2 regions of the Streptomyces sp. NPDC058008 genome follow, and region 1 is predicted to be linked to the other one. Evidence: riboswitches for the same ligand, from Rfam matches in the RefSeq annotation. Region 1 holds a riboswitch; the other holds the start of a gene.

Region 1 (14,699 bases):
GACCAGCTGCCACCAGGACCCGGACTCCTCCCCGCACCGAGTAGGCGCAGACCGGGGCGTGGTATCTGGAGGTCAACGACGTCCAGGCCCTCGCCCTGCCGATCCCAGTGCACGGGCAGCTCGGGCCCTGGCGGCCTATCCAGGACCTGGCCGACCAGGTCCTCCAGCAGCTGCCGCAGCTGCGGCCGTGACCACCCGGCGCCGCCATCTGCGCGCGGTGCCCACCCCGCCGGAGCAGCTCGTCGCGCTGGTATGCCCACGCGCGCTACCATCGACGAGGTCGTTAAGCCCCCCGGAATCCCCATCAGGAGGTTGTGGCCGCGCGGACGATATCGGCGTGGTCGAATGCCAGGCACTCCGGCAGGTTGTCCAGAGGCCACCAGCGGGCGCGTCGGGGGTCATCTCCGGCGACGATCTGGGTCAAATATGCTGAGTCGTGGCCGCAGGCCGGACATCCAACCTCCAGGGAGAGGTGCGGACATGCGTGGATGGCGGGCGATGGGTCTCGTGGTAACCGGGGTAGTTCTCACGGCGTCTTGCGGGTATGGCGCAGCCATCCACGCGGCAGAGATCTCGCAGGAGCAGCTGGTAGGGACATGGACCAGCCCAGCGGGGACGTCCCTGACCTTCTCGAAGGAGCACACTTTCACCGGGACGGGGTTCGACAAGGTCGAAGCGATGGCTGACTGCGCCCATCCCGAGAAGCTGTCCCATGGCCACTGGGCCTTCTATGTCAGCCCTGAAGGTGGCGGCCTCCTCGAACCCGACGAGACCGCCGCACGTGGCAACGATCTTGAGCTGTCCTTCACCGAGGATCCATCGTGCACTGTCTGGGTCTACCTCTACGGACGCTTCGGAGATGCAGAGGATCCCAACATGTGTCCTACGAAGGACCCTGACGATGGGTGCCCTCCGAACGGCTACATGAAGAGGAGCACGGTCGGCATACGTTCCTGATGCGCGCCAGCCCCGGAACGCCCACGCTCCCGTCTGGCCATGAACACACCAAACAGAGCAGGCCGGCCACCACCGGAAGCGGATGGGGGTACCGCGCGATTGGAATGACGCTCCCCGCCGTCTAGGGCCTTGGAGTGGACCGCGGAGCCCCCAAGGCGTCCGGCCATCGGCTGTATCGACTTCCGGCGCCCTCCAACAGTAGGCCCCGCAGATACAGCCCGCTCATCACTCGCTGGTCAGCACGCGCCAAAGGCGCGAACACCTCCCCGGCGAACTCCTCCAACCGGCCCCGATATGACCCGAGTTCATCTTCCCTCGTACCCTCAGAAAGCCAGCAGAACGTTTATCGGGCCAGATACCTGAAAACGCTCTACTTTTCCGGCGGCGAGCTGGTGTCGCCGACCCAGGCCGCGGTGAACTTCTCCCTAACCCCGACGAAGCTGGACCACCCCGACCCGTTCGGCGTGACCGTCGTTCTGATGGAGAGGACGGCTGCCGTAACACTGATCGAAGCGTCGCTCGCTGAGCCTGACAGGCGAGAGGACCAAAGCTGTGGCACGCAATCTTGACGCTGATGCGCCCCGCCAGCCGCATCAGCGACGCCAACGAACACCTGAGTGCCAAACAGCGATGGTCCTGACCGTCGCCGTGGTCGGCGGTGCGGTCCTGACGGGCCTGGTGTGGACAGTGCTGACCTGGGGCTTACCCTCGGGTTCCGTCAGGTGGTCATCACCTGCGGAGTGCTGGCGCCGGTCTCCGGCTTGGCCGCCTGGGTTGCCGCGCCTCCCTGTGCGCGGTACGAGCCCCGTGAGCTTCGGATCAGTTTCGGAGAGCCGCTGTCACAAGGGGCCCTTTTGAGAACTCCCCTGTCGACTGTAATGCCGTAGTTCTCAGAGATGGCGTTGGTGAGGTCGATTATGGCCCGTCGGCCCTCTCTATCAGACTGGAACTTCTCCCGCATTACTTCCGAGATGAGGAAGGGTCCATCGCCGAAGACATCGATCGGGTTTCTCGGTTCGAAAGCTTCGAGGCGTCTACCGTTCTTCATTCGCCGGAAGAAGTTTGTTCCATCTCCGCCCTTGAAAATCTCAATCTCCAGGGTTTCCGTGTCGCGAGAAACGCTTTCGCGCACCTCTTTGGTCATTCCCAGGGAGATTCCGTCTTCGTAGCCGAAAGACCAGCCTCGCAATCCGCCCACTCTGATCAGATGGTCTACCTTGTCGCATTTAAGGCTTCCTCCAGTTTCATTATCTCCCCTATTTTTGCGGAGGTACACCGTAGTCTTGAAGGAGCTCGTCCGGTGTCTTTGATCTGGCTAGCATGATGCAAAAACTTGGATAGCGTGAGGTTGGAAAAGCTCCGTGATTGTGTTGAATCCTGACATGAGTCACGTCGCCAACGTCATGATCTCCGTCGAGCCGGATGATCGACCGGCTGCCGAAGAACTGAGCCGGTGGTTGCAGACGTCTGCCATGCGGCGAGGCTTCGGTTCCTGCGCTGTCGGCTGGGTCGGCTCGCTCAACGAAACCACCGGCAGCGACACGCGTTGGGGTGGCGGCAAGTACCCGGAATGCGACGTTTACGCCGGAGCGCTCAACCACGCCGACCTGGCCGGTCTGGTGGCGCATGTCGAGCGCATCGTCTGGAAGCACCCCGAGTTCGTCCAGCTGTTCGTGATGGACCAGGAGCAGGTCTACTTCCGTGTGTGGATGTTCCACGGCGCGAAGCTGCGGCAGATCGCGCCCGAAGGTCGAGAAGAAGAGGCCTGGCCGAACGGGTGACGTTCCTGACCTGTCAGTTCGCCTGTCACGTCAGACCCGGCATCCAGTCGATAGCGCAACGCGGATATCGACAGCGAGATGCGGAACCTGCAACAGAAAGCGGCCACGTCAAGGAAGTTGAACCGGAACCCGAGCCATGACAGCACCTGTCTCCTTGACCCGCCAGCATCGAGGTGCTCCAAGGAAAGGTGCAGTTCATGCCACCGGGCGAAGGTGCAGGTGTACGCCGACAACTGGTGCACGGAACTCGCCTGGGGAGCGCTGGACCTACGCAAGCGGTGACCGCGCCGCCGAGGCGAGCGAGCTCGGCCGGGTTCCTGCGTCGGAGGGCTGCACCGTCGTTGATCGGGCCCGATATGTTGGTCGGATGGGAGCCTCTGTGCAGTATGACCGCCCGGGTCACGTGATCTTTCTCAACGGCACATCAAGTGCTGGTAAGACCACCTTGGCCCGCGCGATCCAGGAAGAAAGCGATGAGCCGTACCTGTACTGGGGCATCGACACGCTCTTCTCGATGGTGCCGGAGAAGTGGGCCGGCGGCCGCGGCGGGCTCTTGAGCTTCGAAGGGTTCCGCTACGACCGGTCGGAGCAAGACGAGGACGGCCGTCAGCTGATCAGCATCCGGTACGGCAACGTCGGCCGCCGGATACTTGCCGCCGCCTGTGCGTCGGTTGCCAAGCTGGCGCTCAAGGGCTGCAACGTCGTGGTCGACGAGATGCTGCTGTCTCCCGATCTGCTGGAGGACTGGTTCCAGGCGCTCTCGGGCGTAGAGGTCTATCTCGTTGGGGTGTACTGCCCGGTCCATGTGCTGGAGGAGCGGGAGGCGGCACGCGGCAATCCGGCGGGCCTGGCGAGGGGGCACCTGCGGACGGTTCATGCCCATGAGGCCAGGTACGACCTCAAGGTCGATACCAGCAAGATCCCCGCACAAGAGCTGGCCCGCACGGTGCTTCGGGCGCACTCGCTGGCTGTAGCAGAGGGGCGGTTAGGCGGCGGGCTGCCGCGATGACGGGCGGCGGCCCCGCGCCGTCAATTCTGGTGAACAGTCACGGCAGCTGTAGCTCGTGATTCGTGAGGTTCCTGTCATTGCGACTGAGCGCCGCACTTGGCCCCTGAGCGCCGCACTTGGCCTGGCTGGGCATTCGAGATAGCCCGCAGGGCAGCGCCCATGCCTTTTCACCGGGGATGTTGTGGGCTGCGGTCCGGCGCCTGCTCTGTCAGCGGCTCCGCGTACGGTCAGCGCATGGTTGATCAGAGACCCCCTTTGTCGTCGGTATCGGACTTTGTGACCTGGGAGCCTGTCCTGCGGCTCATGCTGGCCGATGACACGGAGCGGCGTGCCGACCGCCCGGCGCGCGTCGCGGGACGCATCGGTCAGTACGGCACGAGCCTTGCCCATCGAGGGCCGATGTCTTCGACGGCGCGGACCGCAGTGAAGGACATACAGCGGGCACTCGCACAGGGCAGAGTTCAGCAGATCGCATTCAGGGCAGAGGTCCACCCGGACGGAAGGGCCACGCTCGGGTTGGTCTGGCCTACCCCAGTCGTGGAACCGGCTTGCGGCTACCCGGACCTGGGAGTGCTCATCCTTGCCGACGGTGTCCTTCCCGAGCCCTGGCGCCGTCGCCCCAATCCCGCGTTCCGGGCGGTACCGGCGCCTTCGGCGAACCCGGAGCTGCTGGAGCGGACGCTGCGCGAGCGGCTGCCGGACTCCACCGGCGCGACGGAAGAGGAGATCGCTGCCGCCGAAGCACGCCTCGGGGTCACGCTGTCCGATGAGATGAAGGTGCTCTACCGGGTCACCCGTGTGTACTCGGACGACGACTTCGACCTCGAGGAGGCAGACCGGGCCGGCGAGGCGATCGGCTGCGAGGCCTCCGGACTGGAACATCTGCGCAGCGTCGACGGAACGGTACGCCACCTGGGCTGGGACCCCGGCGCAAAGCGTGCGGTAAGCGGCGGGCCGGACGCAGCGGTGCAGAGCCTGGCCGGCTCGCCGGGGTGGATCACCTTCGGGAGCAACGGCGGCGACGAGTTCGCTGTCGACCTGACTCCCGGCCCCGCCGGACACTTCGGGCAGGTCATTCTGATCGATCACGAGCAGAGCCTCGGTGCCGAGCTGGTGGCTGATTCCCTTACCGATTTCGTCCTTGGCCGGATGCGCAAGGAACGCCGTGAACACTGTGGAGAAGCCCTTCCGGTGGCCAGAGTCGGCATCGGAGGCCTGGAGACCATCCAGGCAGCCGCCCATCCCGACTTGGAGGTCCTGACCATCGGCTTCCGGCACGGCGCACCGTTCAGCCTGGCGCCCCTCAGGGCCCTGCCCCATCTGCGCACTCTCACCGCCTTGCCCGGCACGCTATCTGACCCCCTGGAGGTCGCCGGGCTACCAGGACTGGAGTTCCTGGAACTCGGCGCGCAGGAATGGCGCCTACTCCTGGACGCCGAGGCCGTCCCACGTACCCTGAAAGCCGCAGCCATCAAGGTGCGGGAGCAGGACCACCTGCCCGTCGTGGCCATCGCCAACGAGATCCTGGATCTCTGGGACCGGCCTCGGATCGTCCAAACGCTCCTCTCGGGAGACCTCGGCCCTGCGGCTTGATCGGCGGGTCTGCACGAGGCAAGACGATCCGCGCCCCACGGGAGCGAGCGCGGTCAGGAAGTGGGCCGCTGGTGGCGCAGGGAGATGTGGGTGGCGGTGACGGAGCCGGCGATGTCGCCGATCAGTGCGCAGACCACAGCGTCCGGGGCGTGCGGAGTGTTCGGGTGGGTGTCGGGGGCTTCTTCGAGGAGGGCGAAGGCGGAGATGCCGGCCAGGGCGCCGACGGTGGAGCTGATGCTGTGAACCCGGTCGTTGGGTGCGCCGAGGACGGTGGCGGCCTCGGTGAGCATGCGCGGGTTGGACTCGTGGAGGCACAGCCGGTGCAGGTCCTCGAACGTGAGGCCCGGCCGAGGGCGTTGAGCCCTCGGTACGCGGCATGCGGGATGCTGGTGCGGTGGGTGGCGCCGACGCCCGAGCTGGGTGACACCGCGGCCGGCCTGGCCGCCCACCGGCAGCCGTGTCCGTCGCCGTGCGGAGCGATCCCCGCGGCGGCGACCATCTTGGCGGCGACGGTTGCCCACTCCGTGTCCGTGAGAAGCCGGTCGCCGGGGGCGTTCCCGGACCGAGGCGTGCCACACGTGCTCGGCAGGGCGTGGTCCGCGCAGGGCGTCGAGCGGGGCGTCCAGGAGAAGCGCGGGGCCGGACAGGGTGATGCGGTCCAGGGCGAGGGGTTCGCCCTGGTCGCGCTCGACGGCATGGGGGTTCCGGAGAATCGGCCGAGGCCCTTGCCGAGTTGCGCGGCGCTCTGGTGGTGCGCGGTGACGACTTCTACCGACCTCATGAACTGGGTCTGCCGGACCTGTTCCAGCCATGTGCCTGGGCGGTGAGGAGTTCGGGGCTGTGCGGGATACGCCGCAGACCGTTCTCGTCGGCGCTGCCGGCTGCCACCGGACGGGGGTCGCGGGCGAGAGCGGCGAGGGCGCGTCGATGCCGGCGCAGGCTGTGGCGCCTTCCCGGGTGCCGTGGTCCTCGGTGGTTCTCGCCGGCAGGTAGCCGGGGACGATTCCCTCCATCGCCGCCGATAGGAGCGGTTTGTAGGTCCAGGGGCTGGTCGGCCCTGCTCCGTAAGGGGCTGAAGGCCATCCCGGCGGAGCGGCTGTGGGGACAACCCGGACTGCGGGTGCCTACGTCGGCACCCCCGACGCGATCCTGGTCTCCGGGCCTCTCGACGAGGTCTTTGACCGCATCCGCCGGGTACGCGCCGAGGCACAGGCCGCACACGGGTGGATCATGGACACCTACTTGCTGAGGATCCACCCCCACGGCACCGAGGTCTGATTCGGTGCCCGGACGGCACGCTTGCCGACCGGCCTCACTTCCCGTCCGGCGGCGGCGTCGGGCGGGAAGTGCTGAAACGAACCGGCGCCCGGAAGCGGGCGCGTCGGGCGGCACGTCGGAATGTGGTGAGGACTGCGGGGCCGGCCAGCACGATGCAGACGAAGTTCGTGACAGCCCGCCCGGTGTCCCAGCCGAGGGAGGTGGCGAGGTCGAATGCGAGGTAGCGCTGCCACTGCTCGGTGAACGGCAAGCCGGGAAGGTAGGCGATGGAGCTGTCGGGGTCGAGGGAGAACGGCCAGAAGGACAGGTTCAGCAGGAAGCCGAAGAGATAGCCGGAAAGCGATCCGTAGGTGGCGAGCATCAGGACTTCGCGGCGGCCGGTGGCGCGGGGCAGAAATCCCGCGAGCATGCCCACGAAGGCGCAGCCGAACATCTGGTACGGCATCCACGGCCCGACTCCACCGGTGATCAGCGCGGAGGTGAAGAGTGAGGTGCAACCGAGGATGAAGCCGAAGCCGGGCCCGTAGACGCGTCCCGCCAGGACGAGGACGAAGAAGACCGTTTCGATACCCGCGGTTCCGGCGCCCAGAGGGCGCAGCGCCGCGTTGACGGCGGACAGTACGCCGAGCATGGCAAGGGCTTTGGAGTTGATGCCTCCTTCCGCGATCTCGGAGAGCACCACGCACAACACGAGGACGAGGAGGGCTCCGAAGATGAGCGGCGGTGCGTAGTTCGAGCCGAGCTTTCCCGGCGCCACGACGAAGGGCCAGAAGAAGGCCACTACCCCGACGAACGCCGCCAGCGTGATGACGAGCGACACGCGGACGTTGAGCCGGATCGCGGTCGCCGCTGCGGCGGCGTTCACGTCCGATCCCCGGAGTCGCCCGCTGTAAGAGCCGTGGCCACCTGGTCCACCGTGAGGAAGGGCAACGGTGCCAGGATCTTGGCCGTCTGCGGCGCGAAGACAGGTGAGGCGACGATGACTTCGGTGGTCGGCCCGTCCGCCACGATGTCGCCTTCGGCCATGACGACGACCCTGTCCGCGGTACGTGCCACGAACTCGACGTCGTGTGTGGAGATGACCACCGTACGGCCTTCCTCTGCGAGGGCGGCGACGATCTCCGTCAGAGCTGCCTTGGCCCGGTAGTCGAGCCCGCGAGTCGGTTCGTCGAGCAGGACGACCTGGGGCGCGGCGGCCATCTGTATCGCCAGGACGAGCGAGAGTTTCTGGCCTTCGGAGAGATCCCGGGGGTGTGTCGTGTCGGCGATCGCGGGAGCCAGCCGGTCGAGGATCTCCCGCGCCCCGGGGGCTCCGCTCGCGCCTGCGGACTCGCTGTCCGCCTGGTCGAGTTCCTGCTTGACGCTCTCGAGATAGAGAAGGTCGGCCGGGGTCTGCGGGACGAGGCCGACGAGCCGGCGCGCGTGAGCCGCAGACAGATCATGGGGGTCGCTCGCTGCCACCGTCCCGGTGCCCGTGACGCGCACGTGTCCGGCTCTGCGTGGACCGGAACCTTGCAGCGCCCACAGCAGCGAGGACTTACCTGAGCCGTTGCGGCCCATCAGCGCTGTGATCTCGCCGCCTCGCAGATCGAGGTCGACCTCGCGGACGGCGGGGACGCCGTGGTGGTTGACGGTGACGCCACGGGCGGTGAGGAGCGCGGGGCCGTCAGCCGGTGGGGCCGGGCGTAGCGGGGCGGGAGTTGCCCGAGTCAGCCTGGTACGGAGCGGAGCAGCGGCTCTGCGGGCGTCGCGGATGGACAGGGGCAGCGGGTGCCAGTCGGCGGTACGGGCGAGTTCCACGATCGGCGGGGCGATGGAGGATGTCGCGAGGATCTCGGCGGGTGGCCCGTGCACGACGCGGCCGTCGCCGGGCAGGTGGACCACACGGTCGGCGTACTGGATGACTCGTTCGAGGCGGTGCTCGGCCATGAGGACGGTGACACCGAGGTCGTGGACGAGCCGGGTGACGGCCGCCAGGACCTCGTCGGCCGCCGTCGGGTCCAGGGCGGAGGTGGGTTCGTCGAGGACGAGGACACGTGGATGCGCGGTGAGGACCGATCCGATGGCCACGCGCTGCTGCTGGCCACCGGAGAGCTCGTGCAGCGCGCGGTGGCGCAGGTCTGCGAGCCCCAGCAGGTCCAGGGTCTCTTCGACCCGTTTACGCATGACCACGGGCGGGATCGCCAACTGCTCCATGGTGTAGGCGAGTTCTTCCTCGACCGTGTCGGTCACGAAGCCGTCGAGGGGATCCTGTCCGACCACGCCGACGACGTCGGCCAGTTCCCGGGGCGGGTGGTGGGCGGTGTCCCGGCCGTCGACGGTGACGCGGCCGTGGAGGGTTCCGCCGGTGAAGTGGGGCACGAGCCCGTTGACGGCTCCCAGGAGGGTGGATTTGCCGACGCCGGTGTGGCCGACGACGAGGCAGAGCTCGCCCTCCTCGATGGTGAGGTCGACCTCGCGGAGGGCGGGTTCGGCAGCGTCGTCGTAGTGGACGGTGACCTGGTCGAAGGTGATCACGTGGCTTCGGCTTTCTCGGCGCGTGGCTTCGGGACGACGGCCGGGCGGGGCTGCGCGGGTGGAGGGGCGAGGAAGCCGGCGGTTCCGGCGAGGAGGATCGCGAGGGTCGGCACCAGTGGCGGGGTGGGCCAGGTCAGGGGGTAGATGGAGGGGTTGAGTTCGGCGGCGTGGTAGCCCATGTTGCTGAAGAGCAGGACGGCGGAGAGCACTCCGGCCCCGGCGACGGCCCATTCCGGCACCAGCCATGGATCGGGGCGGTACGTGGTGCGGGTGACTCTGCGTCCTCCCAGCCGCAGCCCGGCCACGCACAGGACGGCGCCTGCGGCCATGGCCGGGAGGCCGAGGAACGCGGGCGTGGTCGCGTCGAGAAGTCCGTAGACCCCGGCGCAGAGCCCGCACATGCCCAGGAGCATGAGCGCACCGGTGACACGCCGGGAGCGTGGGGTGGCGGTGCCTGCGCGCCCGTACCCCCGTGAGTCCATCCCGGCCGCCAGCCGTAGAGAGCGTTCGAGGGCGTCCTCCAGAACAGGCACGACGATGCCGCGCAGGGCCTTGAGGCCCTGGCTGCTCCCGGCGCGGAGTCTGCGCGCTCGGGCGACGCGCTGCACGCTCTGGACGAGTTGGGGAGCGACGCTGATCGCGACGGTGACAGCGACGCCGAGTTCGTGCAGGGCGCCGGGCAGGACGCGCAGGGCACGTTTGGGGTTGGCGAGGGTGTTGGCGGCGCCGATGCAGCACAGCATGCAGGCCAGGCGCAGGCCGTCGGTGGCAGCCGACAGCAGTGCCTCCAGCGAGACCGGGCCGCCGAGTTGGATGCCCGCGTACCAGTCGGGTGTCGGTATGTGGGGCAGGGAGAAGAGGAAGTGGTCGTGGGGGGTGATGCCGGTGGCGAAGACGGCGCGGAAGACGACGCGGATCGCGACCACGGTGAGCGCCAGGTAGAGGTAGTACGTGAAGCCCCGTGCCCAGGGAGCTTCCGTACGGCGTGCGGTGACGACGTACCCGAGAACCGCGAGCACGAGGAACAGCAGCAGCGGGTTGTTGGTGCGGCTCACCGCCGTGGCCAGGGCCAGGGCCCAGATCCACCAGGCGACCGGATGCAGGGTTCGGGGCAGGCGGCGTCCGCCCGTGTCCGGCACGGTTCCGGACACGGGCGTGATCGCCTGGGAAGTGGTTCGCGGCACCTCGGCTACTCCGGCCGGCGTCGGGCCGCGTACACACCCGCTCCGCCGACCAGCACGATCAGCGCACCGCCGATCACCACGGGCAGTACGGAACCCGCGTCGTGCCGGGCGTCGGCAGCGGGGGCCGCGTCGACGACCTCGGTCCGGGTGCCCGGCGTCTCCGTGCCCTGAGTGGCGGTGGCGGTCGGGGGCGGACTGTGTGACTCGGAGGCCGATGCTGTCGGCGACGGGCTCCTGGACGGCTTCGCCGAGCTGGAGGCCGGTTCTGACGGTGCGGGCGTCTTCGGCTCGGGGGCTTTCGGTCCCGTGTCGGTACCTGGCGGCAGCGCGGGGGCCCGGTCGGTAGAGGCGGGCTTTCCGACGTCTTCCGTCGGCCGGGTGTTGTGGGCGCGCAGTTGGTCCGGGGTGAGCTGCGGACGTCCTTCGGTCCCGCCGATGTCTGTGCCACCGAAGATCCACAGGTCGACGCTGCCGGGTTTCGGCTTGTACAGCATGGCGCCGAGCTGGCTGTACTCCCAGGAGTTCGCCCCCGGGTCGGCGTGCCAGTAGGACCAGTACGCGGAGGCCGGTGGAGTCAGGACGCAGTCATCCTGTTGCGGTGTCGGGTACTGCTTGCCGTTCTTGTGGCCGCTGTATCCGATGCGGCAGATGAAGGCCGGGCCGTCGTGTCCGGTGCCGGTGGTACGCCAGCCGCCTTGGTTGAGGAGCTCGTATCCGGTCGTGGGTGTGGTGCCGCAGGACCGGTAGACCGGGCCGCCCCAGTGGCTGAAGTCGACGGCGAGGACGACTCCTGAGGTTGTGGTGCACCGGCCCATGGCCTGCGGATCCGCTGCCGCCGACGGGGCGGTAGCCGTCAGCGCGGCAGCCGACAGCAGAAGCGCGGACGGCGCTCGCACGGCTCGGCGCCATGAGGGGGCCCTCATATCCGTCCTCCTGCCGCACGGCGGTGGGCAACGACGACCGTGCGCCACCCCGTGGCGACCAGCAGGGCCGCAAGGCCGACGAGTGCACCGACCTGCGCACCTGTGGAGGCCAACGCTCCACCACCGCCGTCGGTGTCGACGATGCCGCCTGCACCGCCGGCTGTGTCCCCGGGAGTGATGATCGTCGGAGTGGAGGCGTCAGGGCTGGGCACGGGCTGCGGCGCCGTGCCGGTCAGACTGCGCTCCAGAGTGCCGAAGGAGACCCCAGTTGTTCCGCTGACCGCCTGGGTCGACGCACGCAGATCGGATCCGCGCTGGCCCTCCTCGGCAACGTTGAAGCCACCGTCGGTGTTCTGCTGGCCCGCAAGGAACTTCCGGGCCTTGGCGATCTCCGCCGCGTACCGCTTCGCGTCGAGCGAGAGCCCTTGGACCGCGAGGGCGGCGGAGTTGACCGAGTTGCCGGCCGCGCCGGGAAAGCCCCCGTCCGAGAGCTGTTTGCCCGCGATCCAGGACAGGGCCTTGTCGACGGCTTTGTCCGCCTTCTCGCCTCCGGCCAGGCCCAAGGCCATGGCCGCGATGGCGGTGGAGTCGACGTCGGAGTCGCCCGTGGCGGGAATCAGGCTGGGCCACGCGCCGCTGTCGTGCTGAAGGCTTTCCAGATACGCGATCGGCTCGCCCGCCGCGTTCTTCTCACCGGCCCGCACCTGGGCCATGATCGCCAGCGACTGGGAGAAGACGGACGGGGCGTAGGTGTAGGCGCCCCTGGCGGCGCAGCTGCGGTCCGGGGCCTCGCTCGGCCCGGTGCACACGGACTTCTCCAGAGCGGTGATCAGGTCCTGGCCCCCGAAGGCACGTGGGTCTCGGCCCACCACCTGGGCGAGCAGGGCGGCCTTGCCGAGGGAACCGCCGAGCGCGTATTCGGTGCCGGTTCCCGTCCAGTCCTGGAGAGTCCTGCCATCGCCGTCCTTGCCTCCCTCGTCGAGGAAGTCGACGATGCCCCGGAGCTTGTCGTCGTTCAGGCCGGTGGCCGCCAGTGCGTAGGCGCCGTCGATGGTGAGTCCGAAGTCCGCACGGGCCGAACCAGGACCAGCCGTGTAGTACTGCCCCTGCTTGAGGTTGGTGCCCTTGGTGAGGTAGGCGACGCCCTTCTTCAGGTCGGGGCCTTCACCGGCGGGAGGGGTCGGGTCGTCGGTGGGGGGTCCGGTCGTCGGCGGACCGGTCGGATCGGGCTTCTTCGTCGTCAGCCGGGCGAGATCGGTGCCCGCGCCGGCGAGCACGGCGGGTCCCGTCGCGTACAGGGCCGGGTCGGTCGCGCCTTCCTCGAAGCCGAAGCCGCCGCCGTCCAGCTGTTCCCGGGAGAGCCAGGAGACAGCCGCGTCCGCGTGGGCGGTGTCGCCGAGGGCGCGGAGCGCCTGAGCAGCGTACGCGGTGGCGTTGACGCTGCCTGTGGTGGCTCCGGTGTATCCGGGGTACGAGCCGTTCTCGCCCTGAGCCTTCTTGAGGTAGGCGCGGGCCTTGGCCACAGCGGCTTCCTGCCCGCTGACCTCGTGCAGCACGAGGGCCACGAGGCCGGTGGTGGCGGGGTCGCCGTCGCAGTTCTCGCCGGGACGGATCAGGATGCCGGTGACTCCGCCGTCGTCGCACTGCAACTGGATCAGCCGTTCGACGCTCTCCGCCGGAGGTACGGCACCGGCGCGGAGCAGGGCCAGTAGGGCCAGCGCTTGGCCGTCCCCGTAGGTTGCGTTGCGGAAGTCACCCTTGGCGGTGCATCCCGGAGTTGGCTCGCCCGCGTCGGGACCTGCTGCGCACACGTTGTCCAGGAGGGCGGCGATCAGGTCGTGGCCGCCGAAGTCCCGGGGATCGGCCTCCGTCGCTTCGGCGACGAGCGCGAGCCGGGCAGCGGCCGTCGCGTCAGGGGCCTGGTCCGTCCCCGACGGGTAGGCGTAGTCGCCGGTGTGAGCGGCGAGGAAGGCGGTGACCTTGTCAAGGGTGGCGCTCGCGCCGTCGCCGGCGGCGAGAGCGTAGGCCGCCTCGGTGGTCAGCAGGTAGTCGGGGGCGTCGGTGCCCTCGCCGACGACGCGTTCGCCGTCCTGGAGCGTGCCGCCGACCCAGGCAGCCGCAGCCGCGACGTCGATCTCACCGGCCGGGACCGTGGGCGGGTTTCCGGGGTCGGGGGGCTCGGTACCACCGCCCGCGCGTACCTCGTCGGGGGTGAAGGTCGGCTTGCCGGTGGTCCCGCCGATGTCGGTGCCGCCGAACACCCACGCGTCGACGTCGCCGTCCTTCGGCTTGCGGTCCATGGCCCCGTACTGGCTGTACGTCCACTTCTTCTGTCCCGGGGATGCGATCCAGTACGACCAGTAGGCCGTGGCAGGCGGGGTGAGTACGCAGGATTCCTTGTCCGTGGTGGGGTACTGCGTGCCGGTACCGAGGCCGATGCGGCAGATGAAGGCCGGGCCGTCGTGCTCGGTGCCCTCGGTGGTGAAGCCCGCCTCGCGGAGGAGCTCGTAGCCGGTCGTCGGCGTCGCGTCGCAGCCGCGCTCCACCTCGCCGCCGAAGGGGCCGAAGTCCACGGCGACGACCGCGCCCTTGGTGCCCGTGCAGTCCTCGACGGGGTCCGCTGCGGCCGGAGTGACGACGGTGACGAGTGTCACGGACATGGTGAGCAACAGGAATGCCACTGATATCAGGGACAGGAACGCTCTGCCCCCCGGCTGCCGGTCTCTTCGCTCCGCGGTCCCCACCGCTGCCCCCTCGTGCTGTTTCCGTGGGGACACGCACGTGGCTGAGGGGCCCTCACCGCATGATGCGTGGCGGGTGGGGCCGGTCGTCCACGCCGTAGTCCGCGACGGCGCTTATCGCTGCAGATCAGGCCCCAGGTAATCCGGCTCGCCCGGCGATGCCGGGCCTACGGTTGCGGGTCAGCGCCGGATTTCGACCGGCTTCCCCTGGAACTCAGTGCTTAACAGGCGGATTGGAGCACGTGAATTCACATGGCGTCAAGAAGCCGTAGCGCAGCGCACACAGGGGATCGTGCGGGACTGCTGGCAGGACTCGGCCGCCTGGGGTAGCGTCCTGGGCTGCCACGTGGGGGAACCCGGTGAGAGTCCGGGGCTGACGCGCAGCGGTGTGGGACGGCAGAGGGCCGTCCTGAGCCCGAATGCCCATGGCGGCGGTGCACCACAGGAAGCCGGTCCACGCGTTCGGGCGGCGGCCTTGCCCACTGCTGCCCGCACCGAGGCAGGAGGCCGGGCCTGGTCGACACGCCCCTCATCCCAGGAGCAGGCCATGCCCCGTATGTCGATCTCCCCTCGTCTGGCGTTCACGGCAACCTTTTCCCTCGGGGCGCTCTGCCTGAGTGCTCTGCCGGCCGCGGCCACCGCCACGCCGGCCCAGATCGCGACCTCGAAGACGAATGGTGTCGCCTATCTCAAGTCCCTCCAGGCCTCGGACGGTT
Region 2 (14,699 bases), on a different contig from region 1:
ACGCCAAGCTCTGGCACCACCAGTCGGGCGGCTTCCTCGTCGACACCGCCAACGGCGTTCCCGCGACCGCCGAACAGACAGGCTGACGGACCGAGGTCTCCCGGCGCGCGGCGCGCCGGGAGACCTCGGTCCGTTCCCCGGGACGGCACCCTGCCCCGGCCCGCCACCACCGCCCGCCGGACGCCTCCCGGTGGCCACCCCGCGGCGGTACGGCGTCCGGGGCTCATTGACTTTCCCGACGATCACGCTGAGACTCGCTTGCATGTACGAGGTCCAGCCCCTTCCCAGCGAGCGCTGTCCCCGCCTCGTCCGCGCGTCGCGCACCGGGTGTTGACCTTCACTCCACCCCTCTCTCCGCGGCGCCCGCCCATGGGTGTCCGGCCGTCGCACCGCCGTGCGCCGGCCGCTCCCGGCGCATCCCCGATCCGCACGGCCCCGGCGACGACCGCTCGTCCCGGCCCGGGGCAGGCGTAGGCCGCACGGCCCCCGGCGGGCGCCCCGCCGGGGACGGTCCCGTCACGGGCGGCGCCCCTCCCACCACCGCCTGGCCCACCGCACCGCGGTGTGCGGGCCGATCAGTGATCGGAAGACCCCATGAGCCCGAAGTTCCTCTGGTACATCCCCAACACCGTCGAGCCCGGCCACCGGGGCGACGACACCTCGACGGGCTGGGGGTCCGTCGAGTACTCGACCGACCTCGCCCTGACGGCGGAGGCGCACGGCTGGAGCGGGGCGCTGCTCGGCACCGGCTGGGGGCGTCCCGACACCTTCACCGTGGCGACGGCCCTGGCCGCGCGCACCACGACGTTCGAGCCGCTGATCGCGGTGCGTCCCGGATACTGGCAGCCCGCGCACCTCGCCGGCGCGGCGGCCACGCTCGACCAACTGAGCCGCGGAAGGGTGCTGTTCAACATCGTCAGCGGGCCGGACAGCCTCGGGGCGTACGGCGACACCCTGGTGGACCCGGCCCGACGGTACGCCCGTACACGGGAGTTCATGCACCTTCTGCGGCGCCTGTGGACCGAGGAGGACGTGACGTTCGGCGGCGAGTACTTCCAGGTCAGCGGTTCCACGGTCGCACCGCGCCCGTACGGAACCGGCGCACGGGCGCATCCCACGCTCTACTTCGGGGGCGCCTCGCCCGCCGCCGAGCGGGTGTCGGCGGCCGAGGCGGACGTCCAGCTCTTCTGGGGCGAGCCGCTCGACGGGGTCGCCGAACGCATCGACCGGCTGAAGACGTTGAGCGAGCGGACGGACCGCCGGCACGCGCCGCTCGAGTTCGGGCTGCGGATCACCACACTCGTGCGCGACACCGCCGAGGAGGCGTGGCGGGCGGCCGAGGAGAAGGTCGCCGAGCTGGCCGCCGCCGACCCGGCCGCCTGGGCGGCCAACAGCACGACGGCGGTGGGCCAGCAGCGGCTCTCCGGCCTCGCCGCGCGGGGCGAGGTGCTCGACTCCTGCCTCTACACCGCACCGGGCAGGTTCGGGGCCGGAGGAGCGGCGACCACCTGGCTGGTCGGCTCCCCCGCCGACGTCGCCACGGCACTGGAGAACTACCGCAAGCTCGGCGTCACCCACTTCATCCTCTCCGACACCCCCTACAAGCCGGAGATCAGCCGCATCGGCGACCAACTGCTCCCCCTGCTGCGCGACCCGTCCCCCTGAGCGGGGCGGTCACCGCCCGGCAGCGTGCGTCCGGTGGGGCGGGCCACGGGAGAGCCTGGTCCGCTCCGTACGGTCCAGGAACGGCCTGGTGCCCACGGCACCCCGGCCGCCCTCCGTCCGCGCCGGGCCCGGAGGTGCGGTGCCCGGCGCCGCGCACGGCCGCGCGCCGCCGCACCGAGGCCATCCGGGGAACATCGGCGACACCACGGCCGCCTCCCGGTCCGTGATCGTCACCACCTCGTAAGCTCGGTGGCGCCTCCCGTCATGGCGGTCGACCGAACTGCCGAAGAGCACGAACCCGGAAGCAGGCGGATCCACAATGAGCAGCACAGCGCACATCGGTGTCACCGGCCTCGCCGTCATGGGACGCAACCTGGCCCGGAACTTCGCACGCAACGGCTACACCGTCGCCCTGCACAACCGCACCGTCGCCCGGACCCGCGAACTCGTCGAACAGTTCGGCGACGAGGGTGACTTCGTCGCGACCGAGAGTGCCGAGGACTTCGTGGCGGCGCTGGAGAGGCCACGGCGTCTGGTCGTCATGGTGAAGGCCGGGGAGCCCACGGACGCGGTGATCGCGGAGTTCGCGCCGCTCCTGGAGGCGGGCGACGTGATCATCGACGGAGGCAACGCGCATTTCGCCGACACCCGCCGGCGGGAGCGCGAGCTGCGCGAGCAGGGCATCCACTTCGTCGGCACCGGTGTCTCCGGCGGCGAGGAGGGCGCGCTCAACGGGCCGAGCATCATGCCGGGCGGCAGCAAGGAGTCCTACGACTCGCTCGGCCCCATGCTGGAGAAGATCTCCGCGAAGGCCAAGGACGGCGCCCCGTGCGTCACGCACGTCGGCCCCGACGGCGCCGGGCACTTCGTGAAGATGACGCACAACGGCATCGAGTACGCCGACATGCAGCTCATCGGCGAGGCGTACCAGCTGCTCCGCGACGTGGCCGGATACTCCCCCGCGCGGATCGCGGACACCTTCCGTGCCTGGAACACCGGGCGGCTGGACTCGTACCTCATCGAGATCACCGCGGAGGTGCTCTCGCACGTGGACGAGGCGACCGGCAAGCCCTTCGTGGACGTCGTGCTCGACCAGGCCGAGCAGAAGGGCACCGGCCGCTGGACCGTGCAGATCGCCCTCGACCTGGGCGTGCCTGTCTCCGGCATCGCCGAGGCCGTCTTCGCCCGCTCCGTCTCCGGCCACGCCGGCCTCCGTGACGCCTCGCGCCACCTCGCCGGCCCGACGGCGCGCACGCTCGGTGAGGCCGAGGCGGCGGCGTTCGCCGACCAGGTCGAGCAGGCGCTGTACGCCTCGAAGATCGTCGCCTACACCCAGGGGTTCCACGAGATCGCGGCCGGCAGTGAGCAGTACGACTGGAACATCGACCTCGGCAGGGTCGCCGCGATCTGGCGCGGCGGCTGCATCATCCGGGCCGCGTTCCTCGACCGGATCACCAGCGCGTACGAGGCCCAGCCCCGGATGCCGAGTCTCCTCTCCGACCAGAGCTTCGCCGAGGAGATCGCGGCCGCGCAGAGCGACTGGCGCACCGTGATCGCGACGGCCGTCACCCAGGGCGTCCCGACCCCGGCCTTCGCCGCGACGCTCGCCTACTACGACTCCCTGCGCGCGGAACGCCTCCCCGCCGCTCTCACCCAGGGCCAGCGCGACTACTTCGGCGCACACACCTATCACCGCGTCGACCGCGACGGCGTGTTCCACACCCTCTGGGGCGGCGACAGGTCCGAAGTCGAAAGCTGACCACCCGGGCCCGCGCCCCTCCGGCACGGCGACGGGCCCACGGGCGGGCCGGACGCGGCGCACGCCCGTGGGCAACGGGGTCTTCCGAGGGCGCGTTTCGCCCGGCCGGGCCGGTCCGGCGTGCGCCCCGGAGCGTGGTGTGGATAAGTGGCAGGGAGCCCCGTCCACCACCCACGGAGTGCGCGCATGTCCGACGCCGTACCGGAACCCGTCGTGGTCCAGCCCGTCGTAGCGCCGCTGACCAGTGCCGCAGTGGTGCTGGTCGCGACGATCGAGCCGGGCGGGGAGGAGGCCGTGCGCGAGGTGCTGCCCGACCTCGCGGCGTTCGCGCGGTCGATCGGCTTCCGGCTGCCGAGCGCCGGACTCGCGTGTGTGACGGGCTTCGGCTCGGACGCCTGGGACCGGCTGTTCTCGGGTCCCAGACCGGCTTTCCTCCACCCGTTCCAGGAGCTGCGGGGTCCCCTCCACCGTGCCCCGGCCACACCCGGCGATCTCCTCTTCCACGTCCGCGCGGAGCGGATGGACGTCTGCTTCGAGTGGGCCTCGCAGCTCCTCGGGCGGCTCGGCGACGCGGTCCGGATCGTCGACGAGGTCCACGGCTTCCGCTACTTCGACCACCGGGACCTGCTCGGTTTCGTCGACGGTACGGAGAACCCGGTGGGCGAGGAGGCCCGGGCCGCGGCCATGACCGGCCCGGAGGACCCCGGGTTCGAGGGCGGCAGCTACGTCGTCGTCCAGAAGTACCTGCACGACCTGGCCGGGTGGAACGCGCTGAGCACCGAGGAGCAGGAACGGATCATCGGCCGGACGAAGTTCACCGACATGGAGCTGGCCGACGACGTCAAGCCGGCGGACTCGCACGTCGCGCTGAACACCATCACCGAGGACGACGGGACCGAACGCGACATCCTGCGCGCCAACATGCCCTTCGGCAGCTTCGGACAGGGCGAGTTCGGTACGTACTTCATCGGGTACGCGGCCGATCCCGGGGTCACCGAGCAGATGCTCCGCAACATGTTCCTGGGCAGCCCGCCCGGCACCCACGACCGCATTCTCGACTTCTCCACCGCGGTCACCGGCACACTCTTCCACGCCCCCAGCGCCGACTTCCTCGACGCTCCTCCACCGCCGCCCTCCGCCACCGGGACCGCGGCCGCCCCGCAGCCGCAGTCCCCGGAGCGGCCGTCCCCGGGACCGGCGGTGGTCCGCGACGGTTCGCTGCGCATCGGCAGCCTGCAAGAAAGCGCCCCGTGATGAACAACCTGCACCGTGAACTCGCCCCCGTCACCGACGCCGCCTGGGACCAGATCGAGGAAGAGGCCAGACGCACCTTCAGCCGTCACGTGGCCGCCCGCCGCGTCGTGGACGTCAGCGACCCGCAGGGGCCTGAACTGTCCGCGATCGGCGACGGGCACCTGCGGGACATCGACCCGCCCACCCCCAACGTGATCGCCCGGGCCCGCACGGCGACCCCGGTCATCGAGTGGCGGGTGCCGTTCACGGTGACGAGAGCGGCCGTCGACGACGTGGAACGCGGCTCGGACGACAGCGACTGGCAGCCGGTCAAGGACGCGGCCCGCACCTGTGCGTTCGCGGAGGACATGGCCGTCATCGACGGGTACGCGGCGGCCGGCATCACGGGCCTGCGGGACGGTTCCTCGCACCCGCCGCTGCCGCTGCCCTCCGACGCGCGGGACTATCCGACGGCGGTGAGCCAGGCCCTGACCCGGCTGCGGCTCGCGGGGGTGGACGGGCCGTACCGGCTGCTGCTCGGCGCCGACGCCTACACGGAGGCCACCGAGACCTCCGACCACGGCTATCCGGTCGCCACCCATCTCGCGCGGCAGCTCGACGAGCCCATCCTGTGGGCACCGGCCGTCGCGGGCGGGGTGCTGCTGTCCACCCGGGGCGGCGACTTCGAGCTGTGCCTGGGCCAGGACCTGTCGATCGGCTACCTGGACCACGACGCGACGAGCATCCGGCTGTACTTCCACCAGGCGTTCACCTTCCGGATGCTGACCCCCGAGGCCGTCGTCCCTCTCATCGCCTGAAGCTCCGACCTGCGAGGCTCCCATCGACGACGACCGCCGTACACCGGCCCCGGCCTCCGCGGAGACCGGGGACCCCCCGCGCACACCGCGCTCGGCGAGATTCGCCGAGGCGCTCCGCCTCGCGGTGGCACAGGGGATGCTGGGCGAGCAGCGTCCGCTGGCGGGCTTCCTGGACGCGGACGGCATCCGCGACTCCGTCGACGCGCTGCGGGACGCCTTCGCCGCCGAACCGGGCGTCCGGGTGCTGCACACCTTCGCCGCCAAGGCCGCCTCGCTGGTCCCGGTGCTGCGGCTGCTCGCCGACTGCGGCATGGGCTGCGAGGTGGCCGGTCCGGGCGAGCTGAGGCTCGCGGTCGAGGCCGGGTTCGCACCGGCGCAGATCGTGCTGGACTCGCCCGCCAAGACCCGCGACGAGCTGAGGCTGGCCCTGGCGCTGGGTGTCGCGGTGAACGCGGACGGTTTCGGTGAGCTCCGCCGTATCGAGGAGCTCCGCTCCCCCGGCTCTCCCTCCGTCCTCGGGCTGCGGGTGAACCCGCAGGTGGGCGGCGGCTCCATCGGCGCCATGAGCACGGCCACGGCCATGTCGAAGTTCGGTGTGGCCCTGCGTGATCCCGGTGCCAGGGAGCGGGTCGTCCGCGCCTTCGCGGAGCGCCCGTGGCTGACCCGGCTGCACGCCCACGTCGGCTCGCAGGGCTGCCCTCTGGAGCTCATGGCCGAGGGGATCGCGGAGACGTACCGGCTCGCCGAGGAGATCAACGGGGTGCTGGGCGCGCGCCGTGTCACCGGGATCGACATCGGGGGCGGGCTGCCCGTCAACTTCACCGACGACGAGGTCCGCCCCGCTTTCGCGGACTACGTGGCCGCGCTCCGTGCGGCGGCGCCGGGCCTCTTCGACGGGCGCTACGAGCTGGTCACCGAGTTCGGCAGGTCCCTGCTGGCCAAGAACGGCTTCATCGGAGCACGCGTCGAGTACACGAAGGACGCCGGGGGCCGCCGCATCGCGCTCACCCACGCGGGGGCCCAGGTCGCCACCCGCACCGTCCTCATGCCCGACGCCTGGCCGCTCCGGGTCGGTGCCTTCGACGGCGAGGGCCGCCCCCGGAGCGGCCCGCCGATGGTCCAGGACATCGCGGGACCGTGCTGTTTCGCCGGGGACGTCGTGGCCCACGCCCGTGAGCTGCCCGAACTGCGGGAGGGCGACCTCGTGGCCCTGTACGACACGGGGGCGTACTACTTCTCCACCCCCTGGGCCTACAACAGCCTGCCCCGGCCCGCGGTGTACGGCTTCGCCGGGGCGACGGACGGCCTGCGCTTCGCCCTGGTGCGGGAGGCGCAGTCGCTGGACTCCGTGGCGGCGGAGAGCGGGCTGCGCCACGCGGACGCGCTCAGGGCACTGCGCGCGGAGCCGTAGGACCCCGTGCTCAGCCCGCGGGCTGGGGCGAGGGCTCCGGCTCGGGCACGGGCTCCGGGTTCGGGCCGGGCGGCTGCGGGATGGGGTCGGGCGCGGGGCCGGGCGGCACGGGGCCCGGCGGTACGGGCGGCGGGGAGGGCACGGGGGTCGGGCCCGGCATGGGCGGGGGCCCGGGCACGGGCGGTACGGGGTCGGGATTCGGATGGGTCATCTCGGTCCTCCAACTGCGACGAGCACGACGAGTGGGTCGGATCCGGACGAGTGGATCTCATCTCCACCGTCTCCCCGTGCGGCTGCCCTCGCCTGCCGAGTCCATACGTACCCTCGGTCACTCCCGCCCCGGGAAGCGCTCCCACCACGGGTTCCCGGAGCGGATCAGCTCCGCGCGGGGACGGCGTGCGGGCTGCGTTCGGTGCGCGAACCGGGCACGGGCGCGGAGGCGTCGGCACCCAGGGCGACGATGCGGTTCTCGGCGTCGACATGCACCACACGCGGTACGAGGGCACGCGCCTCGGCGTCGTCGACCTGCGCGTAGCTGATGAGGATGACCAGGTCACCGGGGTGTACGAGGTGGGCGGCGGCGCCGTTGATCCCGATGACCCCGGATCCGCGCTCCCCCTCGATGACGTAGGTCTCGAGGCGGGCACCGTTGTCGATGTCCACGATGTGCACGAGTTCGCCCGGCAGCAGATCCGCGGCGTCCATCAGGTCCGCGTCGATCGTCACGGAGCCCACGTAGTGCAGGTCGGCCTGGGTCACGGTGGCCCGGTGGATCTTGGACTTGTGCATGGTGCGCAGCATTCAGCACTCCTAGAAGACGGCTCCCTGCCTGCTTCTTGCAGGTCAAGGGCGTTCTTCACTGTACATCGGGCGCGTGGCGGGCGGCCGTGGCGCGGTCCCGCCCCGGCCGCCCGCGATCCGGACCGGGTGTCCGGATCAGGTGCTCCGGCCCCGTGCCCGGGTCAGCTGCTTCAGTTCGATGACGGTCGCGACGGCGCGCAGCCAGGTGGCCGCGGTGTCGTCGGCGGCGATCCCGCCCACGATCTCGGCGCCGGACCTCAGCCATTCCCGTACGAGCACGGCCGCCTCGCGGCCGGGCACGGGCTCGGGCAGCTCGGCGGCGCGGGCGAGTCCGCCGGCGCGCACGGTGTCGGCGAGGAAGGCGACCGAGCGCGGCTCGGTACCGAGGCGGTCGAGGACGACGGCCGCGGCGACGGCGCCGTCGCCGAACAGGGCGGTGCGCCGGCTGCCGGGCCCGGCGGTGAGGCCGTAGCGCAGCAGGACGGTGATGTCGAGCCGGGCCAGCTCGTCGTCCGTGCGGTCCGGCGGGTGCGGGGCGTCGTTCATGGCGGGGCCTCGGGTATCTGGTCTGGGCCGACCGGTCCGCTGCGGTTCAGCCGACCGTGACGGTGTAGGTGATGCGCTCGGGAGCCGGGGAGGGGGAGGGAGCCCCCGTGTCCGGGGTTGCGGAGGGACCGGTCGTCCCGGGCGGGAGCGTGGAGGTGTTGCCCTGGCAGGTGGTGAAGGTGCAGTGCAGCAGCGTGAACCGGGTGGTCCCTTCGCCCTTGGCCTCGAAGGTGAAGGTGAGCCGGCTGCCCGCACCGGCCATCGGGTCGTCCCCGGAGTCCGACGTGTCGTCCTGGCCGCGGCTGACCAGGACCGAGCTGTCGGGCTGGGGGTCAACCAGGTACCAGTACTCGCGGGTGGAGACGTTCTGGTCGACGGTGAGCGTGAAACGCTCGCCCGGCTCGGCGCTGATGGTGGTGTCCTTCACCGGGCGGCTCGTGGTGCCGGCGGAGCCGGCCGGCTCGTCGGCGCCGGGGCCGCAGCCCGTGGCGAGAGCGAGGAGCGCGGCCGCCGCGAGCACGGCACCGCCCCTGCTACCGGGGGAGATAGACACTGTACGCGTTGGGGAGTTCACTGTGGGAAGCCTTGCCCATGTGGCCGTTGATGAAGTCGTCCTCGCTGACCCAGGTGGTCGAGCCCCAGGGGTTGTACACCTGGAGCATGTCACCCTCCTGGGCGATGATGGTCATCGCGTGGGCACCCTTCTCGCCCGAGACGTCGACCGGCACCGGGTGCCCCTGCGCCACCGACCTCTCGACCTCGGTGAGGACCGCCCTTCGGTCAGCGGCGCTGTTCAGGTCCTGGCGCTGGTAGTCGGTGCCGGTGGCGCTGCCGACGGCGGTGTCGTTGATCCGTTCCTGCCCCTCCGGCCCCATGCCGCCCCAGTTCTCGCCGCCGTCCCCTTCGGTGTGCAGCCGGTGCTGTTCGGCCACCAGGCGCTGCTTGAAGGCTTCGGGGTCCTCCTCCTGGCCGTCGGGGCCGCCGGTGAGTTCGAGGGCGTACATGGGGTCGACCATGGCGCGGGACGTGACGGTGGACGAGGCCACGCAGGTGCCCTCGGAGCCGTCGCCGCCCTGGACCCACCGCTGCCCGTTGAAGGTGGCGTGGTCGGTGTTGTTGTTCGAACCGTTCGGTGCCAGGCCCTCGTCGTCCATGCTGTCCGAGGCGGTGACCACCGGCGTGAGGTGGCGGCGCATCCAGTCGGCGTCCTTGCCGTGGATCTTGTCCTGGAACTCCCCGATGTCGGCGACGCTGTGTCCGGCGGCCAGGGCCTTCATCAGATAGGCCCGCTCCTGCGGGTTGTCCGATCGGGCCAGCATCCGCTCCATGGCCATCTCGTCGTCGAGGTCCAGCTCGTCCATGCGCTTCGACGCGCGTTCCAGTTCGGCGGGCTTCAGGATCTCGTTCAGCTCGGGGTCGGCACCCGCTACGCCGGTGTCGGCGAGCATCAGCTTGTCGACGGCGGTGAGTTCGCTGGTCCCCATCTTCCCGGCCCGTGCCTCGGCGGCCCACTTGTTCAGGTCCCGGGCCGCGACACGGGTGGCCTCCTGCGCCTCGGAGACGGCTTCGTGCATCAGGTCGACCGCGTAGGAACCGAAGTGGGCGGCGTTCTTGCGGTCCCACTCCTCCTCGTCGTTCTCGTGCAGGTCGTCGAAGAAGCCGTCCCTGCCGCCGAGCATCTTCTTCTGCTCCAGCAGCTGTCCGCGGCCCTGCTCGTCCTTGCGCTGGGCGGCGCCTATCGCGTCGCCGAGCGTCAGCAGCACCTTCGCGGCGCCGTGGAACGCCTCGCTCATCTGCGTCGCCGAACGCCCGGCGGCGTTCACCGCGTCGGCGGCGAGGACGCTCGTGTCGCCGGCCCAGACCTCGGGAAGGCCTTTGCGGCCCACCCGGTCGACCTGGTCGAACACGCTGCCGACGCTGCCGACCTGGCCGAGGTAGAGCCTCGCCAGGCCCTCCAGCACGCCCTGGTCGCCCCCTGGCCGGGGCACCGAGAGGGCGTCGTCGATCAGGTCGAGGACCTCGTTCTTGCTCCCGGCGCCGAGCAGCTTCTTGGACAGGCCGGCGAGCCAGCCGAGGCGCAGGGCGGGGGAATCGAAAGGGGAGGTGAAGATCGACACCGGCCCGGCCTCAGTAACTGGAGAGGGCCGAGGTCAGCCCGCTCCGTGCGGGCGGGACGGCGCGAGCGTTCTCGTCGCCGACGGAGACGCTGTCCACGCCCATCCTCACCAGGCCGTCGGAGCCCCGGTATTCCTTCTTGGCCAACTGGACCTTGCCGCCGAGCTCGTGCAACGCCGCGGCGAGGGTCTTGGCCTCCGCCTCCCACGCCTTGACGAACGCGTTGATCGCCGACGCGGCGTCACTGCCCCCCGCCTCGGCGTACGAGTAGGTCGTGCGGGACTTGACGGCCGAGCTGACGCGGTCCATCTCCGTGCCGGCGTCGTCGAGTTGCAGGGCCTGGCCTGTCATGCCGGCCTTGATCCGGTAGTCGTCGTAACCCACCGCGCGCCTCCCCCGTATGCGTTCGATCATGACCGCAGGGAGGCTAGCACCCACCGCATATACGAAGTTCACACTTTCATCCGCCGCACACAACTCTCCGACATTACCCACCCCGCGGCACGGCACGGCACGGCCCGCGCCGGCCGGTCGCCCGGCCTCCCCACGGCTCCGTGCGCTGTGCGCTGCGCGTCACGAGACGGGTCAGGACGGGAACGCGCGCCGCCGTGCCGGGTGGTCCGTGACGCGCGTCCCGGGCCGCGCGCCGCATACGCGCTGGTCGGCGCCCCTGCGCTGGCCGCGTTCCCTCCGGCGGTGTCAGCATGGAACGTGCGGACACCGAAGCAGCGTGAGGAGCGGCGATGCGTACACGCCCGTCCGAGGCCCCGCACGATTCGAGGACGGTCGTGGGGGTCGACGGGTCGCAGCACGCCCGGGCCGCCGCGCTCTGGGGTGCGGCCGACGCGATGCGGCACGGGCGTGGTCTGGTGCTCGTGCACGCCCTGGATCTGGACCGCCTGGACCGGTTCGCCTCGTACGAGACGTCCGAGCACGTACGGGCCGCCGGGAGCGACCTGTTGGCGGAGGCGGCGGCGGAGGTCCGGCAGGGGTTCCCCGAGCTCGATGTCACGGTCAAGCTCAGCCGCCGGAAGCCGGTTGCGGCGCTTCACGCGTCCGTCCGGCCGAGCGGCACGATCGTCGTCGGGAGCAGGGGCGCCGGCGGGTTCGGCCCCCTCGTGCTGGGTTCGGTGGGCCTGGGTGTCGTCGTCGGCAGTCCCGCGCCCGTCGTCGTGGTGCGCGGGGAGACCGCGCGGGCGCACGGCGCGCCGGTCACCGCTGCCGTGCGCGACGAGCACGACGCCCGGTGGCTGGTACGCGCCGGACAGGAGGCGCTGGCCTGGGACAGCCCTCTGCGGTTGGTGAGCGTCCGGAACCTGCTGGCCCGGTTCGGGGCCCGGCAGCTCCCGCACGACGAGGCAGGGCGGGACGCGGACCCCGGTGAGCGGCCCGTGGAGGCGCTGGCCTCCCGGATCCGCGAAGGCCGTCCCGGCCTCACCGTGCGGACCGAGGTGGTCGAGGCCCGGTCGACCGCCTCCGCGCTCGTGGAGGCGAGCCGGCACGCCCAGCTCCTGGTGATGGGGAGCCATGAGCGGCGCGGGGTGTCCGTCCTGGGACTCGGCCACGTCGTGCACGCGCTGCTGCACCACTCCCACTGCCCGGTCCAGATCGTGCCCTACCTCCGTGACGCGGGAGGAGTGGCCGGGGAGGGGCTCGCGGAGGGCGAGGACTGAGGTGGGAGCCACGCGGCCCCGCACGGACCTGGGACGGTGCCGCTTGTCTTCGCCCCCCGCCCGGCACTACTGTCACCTCGCCTTGGTGAACGGGAAATCCGGTGTGATGCCGGTGCGGCCCTCGCCACTGTGATCGGGAAGTCCGGCTCCGGCCCTCGCGGGCAGCCACTGGGTCCTTGTGACCCGGGAAGGCGGAGTTCGGGCGGTGTCACCCGTAAGCCAGGAGACCGGCCAAGGCGCTTCAACCATCCACGAGGTGCTGGAGAGGGTCTGCCGAGTCATGCACATAGCCGAGGGTTTTCTGCCTCCGGCGCACGCGATCGCCTGGGGTGTCGCGTCCGCGCCGTTCGTCGTCCACGGAGTCCGGTCACTCACGCGTGAGGTCAGGGAGAACCCTGAGAGCACGCTCCTCCTGGGGGCCTCCGGGGCCTTCACGTTCGTACTCTCCGCGCTGAAGATCCCCTCAGTGACAGGGAGTTGCTCGCACCCCACGGGTACGGGGCTGGGAGCCATCCTGTTCCGCCCGCCGATCATGGCGGTCCTGGGGACCATCACCCTGCTGTTCCAGGCACTGCTGCTCGCGCACGGCGGCCTGACCACGCTCGGCGCCAACGTCTTCTCGATGGCGATCGTCGGGCCCTGGGCGGGGTACGCCGTCTACAGACTGCTGCGCAGGTACGGCGTTCCGCTGATGGTGGCGGTCTTCTTCGGGGCGTTCGTCGCGGACCTGTCCACCTACTGCGTCACCAGCGTGCAGCTGGCGCTCGCCTTCCCGGACCCGAGCAGTGGATTCCTGGGCGCGCTCGGCAAGTTCGGCTCCATCTTCGCGGTCACGCAGATCCCGCTGGCGGTGAGCGAGGGGCTGCTGACGGTGCTGGTGATGCGTCTCCTCGTGCAGTCCAGCAAGGGAGACCTGACCCGGCTCGGCGTGTTCCTCTCGGGCCGGCGCGACCGGTCCGCGAAGTCCGCGGCGGAGACCGAGGCGGTGGCCCGATGAACACGAGGATGACCCGGAACACGAAGATCAACGCGCTTCTGCTGCTCGTCGTGGCCGCGCTGGCCGTCCTGCCTCTGGCCCTCGGCCTCGGCGACGGGGAGAAGGAGCCGTTCAGCGGCTCCGACGCGCAGGCCGAGACGGCGATCACCGAGATCGATCCCGGTTACGAACCCTGGTTCTCCCCGCTGTACGAACCGCCGTCCGGTGAGATCGAGTCCGCCCTGTTCGCCCTGCAGGCGGCACTCGGCGCGGGTGTCCTCGCCTACTACTTCGGACTGCGGCGCGGGCGCCGTCAGGGGGAGCTGCGCGCCATCGCGCGACAGGACGGCGGCGGCGCCGGCAGTGATGCCGGCGGGGCGACGGCCCGAAGGACCTGAGCGCACGTGCTGCCGATCGACGCGGCGGCGCACAGCAGTCGCTGGCGCCGCCGCCATCCCCTGGACAAGGCCGTCCTCGGTCTGGGGCTCACGGTCCTCGCCCTCTCGCTGCCGCCCTGGCCCGGGGCGGCCCTGATCCTCACCGCCGCCCTGGCGGTGCTGCTCGGGCCGGCCGGTGTGAGCGCCCGCCACCTGTGGCGGGCGTACAAGGTGCCCCTGGGTTTCTGTGTCACCGGGGCCGCCACCCTGCTCGTGCAGGTCGGCGGGCCCGGCGGGCTCGTCACCCTTGCGGACGGGGGGCCGGTACGGGCCGCTGAACTGCTGCTGCGCACCTCGGCCGGGTCGCTCGGGGTCCTGCTGTTCGCGTTCACCACCCCGATGTCCGACCTGTTGCCGCGCCTGGTCAAGGCGGGGGTGCCCGCGCCCGTCGTGGATGTCGCCCTGGTGACGTACCGCATGAGCTTCCTGCTCCTCGACTCGATGCGCCGGATCAGGGAGGCGCAGGCGGCCCGGCTCGGGCACACCACCCGGGCCGCCGCCTGGCGGTCCCTGGCGGGCCTCGGGGCCACCGCGTTCATCAGGGCCTTCGACCGCGCGGCGCGCCTCCAGTCGGGGCTGGCCGGGCGCGGCTACGACGGCACCCTGCGTGTCCTGGTGCCCGAGGCCCGTGTCTCCGTCCGGTTCGTGGCGGTGAGCCTCACGCTGCTCGTGGCGCTCACCGCCCTGACCTTCGCCCTGGAAAGGCCGCTGTCATGAGCGAATCCGTGCTGCTCGCCCTGCGGGACGCGTCCTTCGCGTACGAGGAGGGTCCCGCCGTGCTCAGCGGGCTCGACTTCGAGGCGCACGAGGGGCGCGCGCTCGCCCTCCTCGGCCGGAACGGCAGCGGGAAGACCACGCTGATGCGTCTGCTCAGCGGCGGACTGCGCCCGCGCACCGGGCAGTTGACGGTCGAGGGCAGCCCCGTCACGTACGACCGCAAGGGGCTCACCCGGCTGCGCACCACCGTCCAGCTGGTGGTGCAGGACCCGGACGACCAGCTGTTCGCGGCGTCCGTCTCGCAGGACGTCTCGTTCGGGCCGCTGAATCTCGGCCTGCCCGACGCCGAGGTCCGCGCCCGGGTGGACGAGGCGCTGACCGCCCTCGACATCACCGCCCTGGCCGACCGCCCCACCCATCTGCTCTCCTACGGACAGCGCAAACGGACCGCCATCGCGGGTGCGGTCGCGATGCGGCCCCGTGTGCTGATCCTCGACGAGCCGACCGCGGGGCTCGATCCGGACGGGCAGGAACGCCTGCTCGACACG

What was found. Region 1 has a riboswitch for cobalamin ahead of ACFVS9_RS33190 (prenyltransferase/squalene oxidase repeat-containing protein). Riboswitches for the same ligand answer to the same signal wherever they lie in the genome.
Region 2: another riboswitch for cobalamin. It lies ahead of ACFVS9_RS08485 (energy-coupling factor ABC transporter permease); the one in region 1 lies ahead of ACFVS9_RS33190 (prenyltransferase/squalene oxidase repeat-containing protein).

What each region holds. Positions count from the first base shown of each region.
Region 1 is NZ_JBHVQX010000052.1:1,452-16,150, forward strand. Features, by position in the region: gene ACFVS9_RS33135 (hypothetical protein) at 499-957, shown strand; gene ACFVS9_RS33140 (DUF6461 domain-containing protein) at 1,676-2,233, opposite strand; gene ACFVS9_RS33145 (squamosa promoter-binding protein 15) at 2,340-2,738, shown strand; gene ACFVS9_RS33150 (chloramphenicol phosphotransferase CPT family protein) at 3,106-3,747, shown strand; gene ACFVS9_RS33155 (SMI1/KNR4 family protein) at 3,982-5,340, shown strand; gene ACFVS9_RS33160 (hypothetical protein) at 5,394-5,630, opposite strand; partial or broken gene ACFVS9_RS33165 (precorrin-6A synthase (deacetylating)) at 6,460-6,618, shown strand; gene ACFVS9_RS33170 (ECF transporter S component) at 6,653-7,483, opposite strand; gene ACFVS9_RS33175 (ABC transporter ATP-binding protein) at 7,480-9,135, opposite strand; gene ACFVS9_RS33180 (energy-coupling factor transporter transmembrane component T) at 9,132-10,319, opposite strand; gene ACFVS9_RS33185 (hypothetical protein) at 10,325-11,242, opposite strand; gene ACFVS9_RS33190 (prenyltransferase/squalene oxidase repeat-containing protein) at 11,239-13,902, opposite strand; cobalamin riboswitch at 14,096-14,244, opposite strand; cobalamin riboswitch at 14,333-14,408, shown strand; gene ACFVS9_RS33195 (hypothetical protein) at 14,531-14,699, shown strand, end outside.
Region 2 is NZ_JBHVQX010000006.1:220,029-234,727, forward strand. Features, by position in the region: gene ACFVS9_RS08425 (ABC transporter ATP-binding protein) at 1-86, shown strand, start outside; gene ACFVS9_RS08430 (LLM class flavin-dependent oxidoreductase) at 595-1,665, shown strand; gene gndA (NADP-dependent phosphogluconate dehydrogenase) at 1,985-3,424, shown strand; gene ACFVS9_RS08440 (Dyp-type peroxidase) at 3,611-4,678, shown strand; gene ACFVS9_RS08445 (family 1 encapsulin nanocompartment shell protein) at 4,678-5,475, shown strand; gene ACFVS9_RS08450 (diaminopimelate decarboxylase) at 5,600-6,886, shown strand; gene panD (aspartate 1-decarboxylase) at 7,262-7,687, opposite strand; gene ACFVS9_RS08460 (hypothetical protein) at 7,823-8,233, opposite strand; gene ACFVS9_RS08465 (protease inhibitor I42 family protein) at 8,280-8,753, opposite strand; gene ACFVS9_RS08470 (peptidoglycan-binding protein) at 8,767-10,350, opposite strand; gene ACFVS9_RS08475 (hypothetical protein) at 10,361-10,762, opposite strand; gene ACFVS9_RS08480 (universal stress protein) at 11,092-12,021, shown strand; cobalamin riboswitch at 12,088-12,272, shown strand; gene ACFVS9_RS08485 (energy-coupling factor ABC transporter permease) at 12,302-13,018, shown strand; gene ACFVS9_RS08490 (energy-coupling factor ABC transporter substrate-binding protein) at 13,027-13,395, shown strand; gene cbiQ (cobalt ECF transporter T component CbiQ) at 13,402-14,151, shown strand; gene ACFVS9_RS08500 (energy-coupling factor ABC transporter ATP-binding protein) at 14,148-14,699, shown strand, end outside.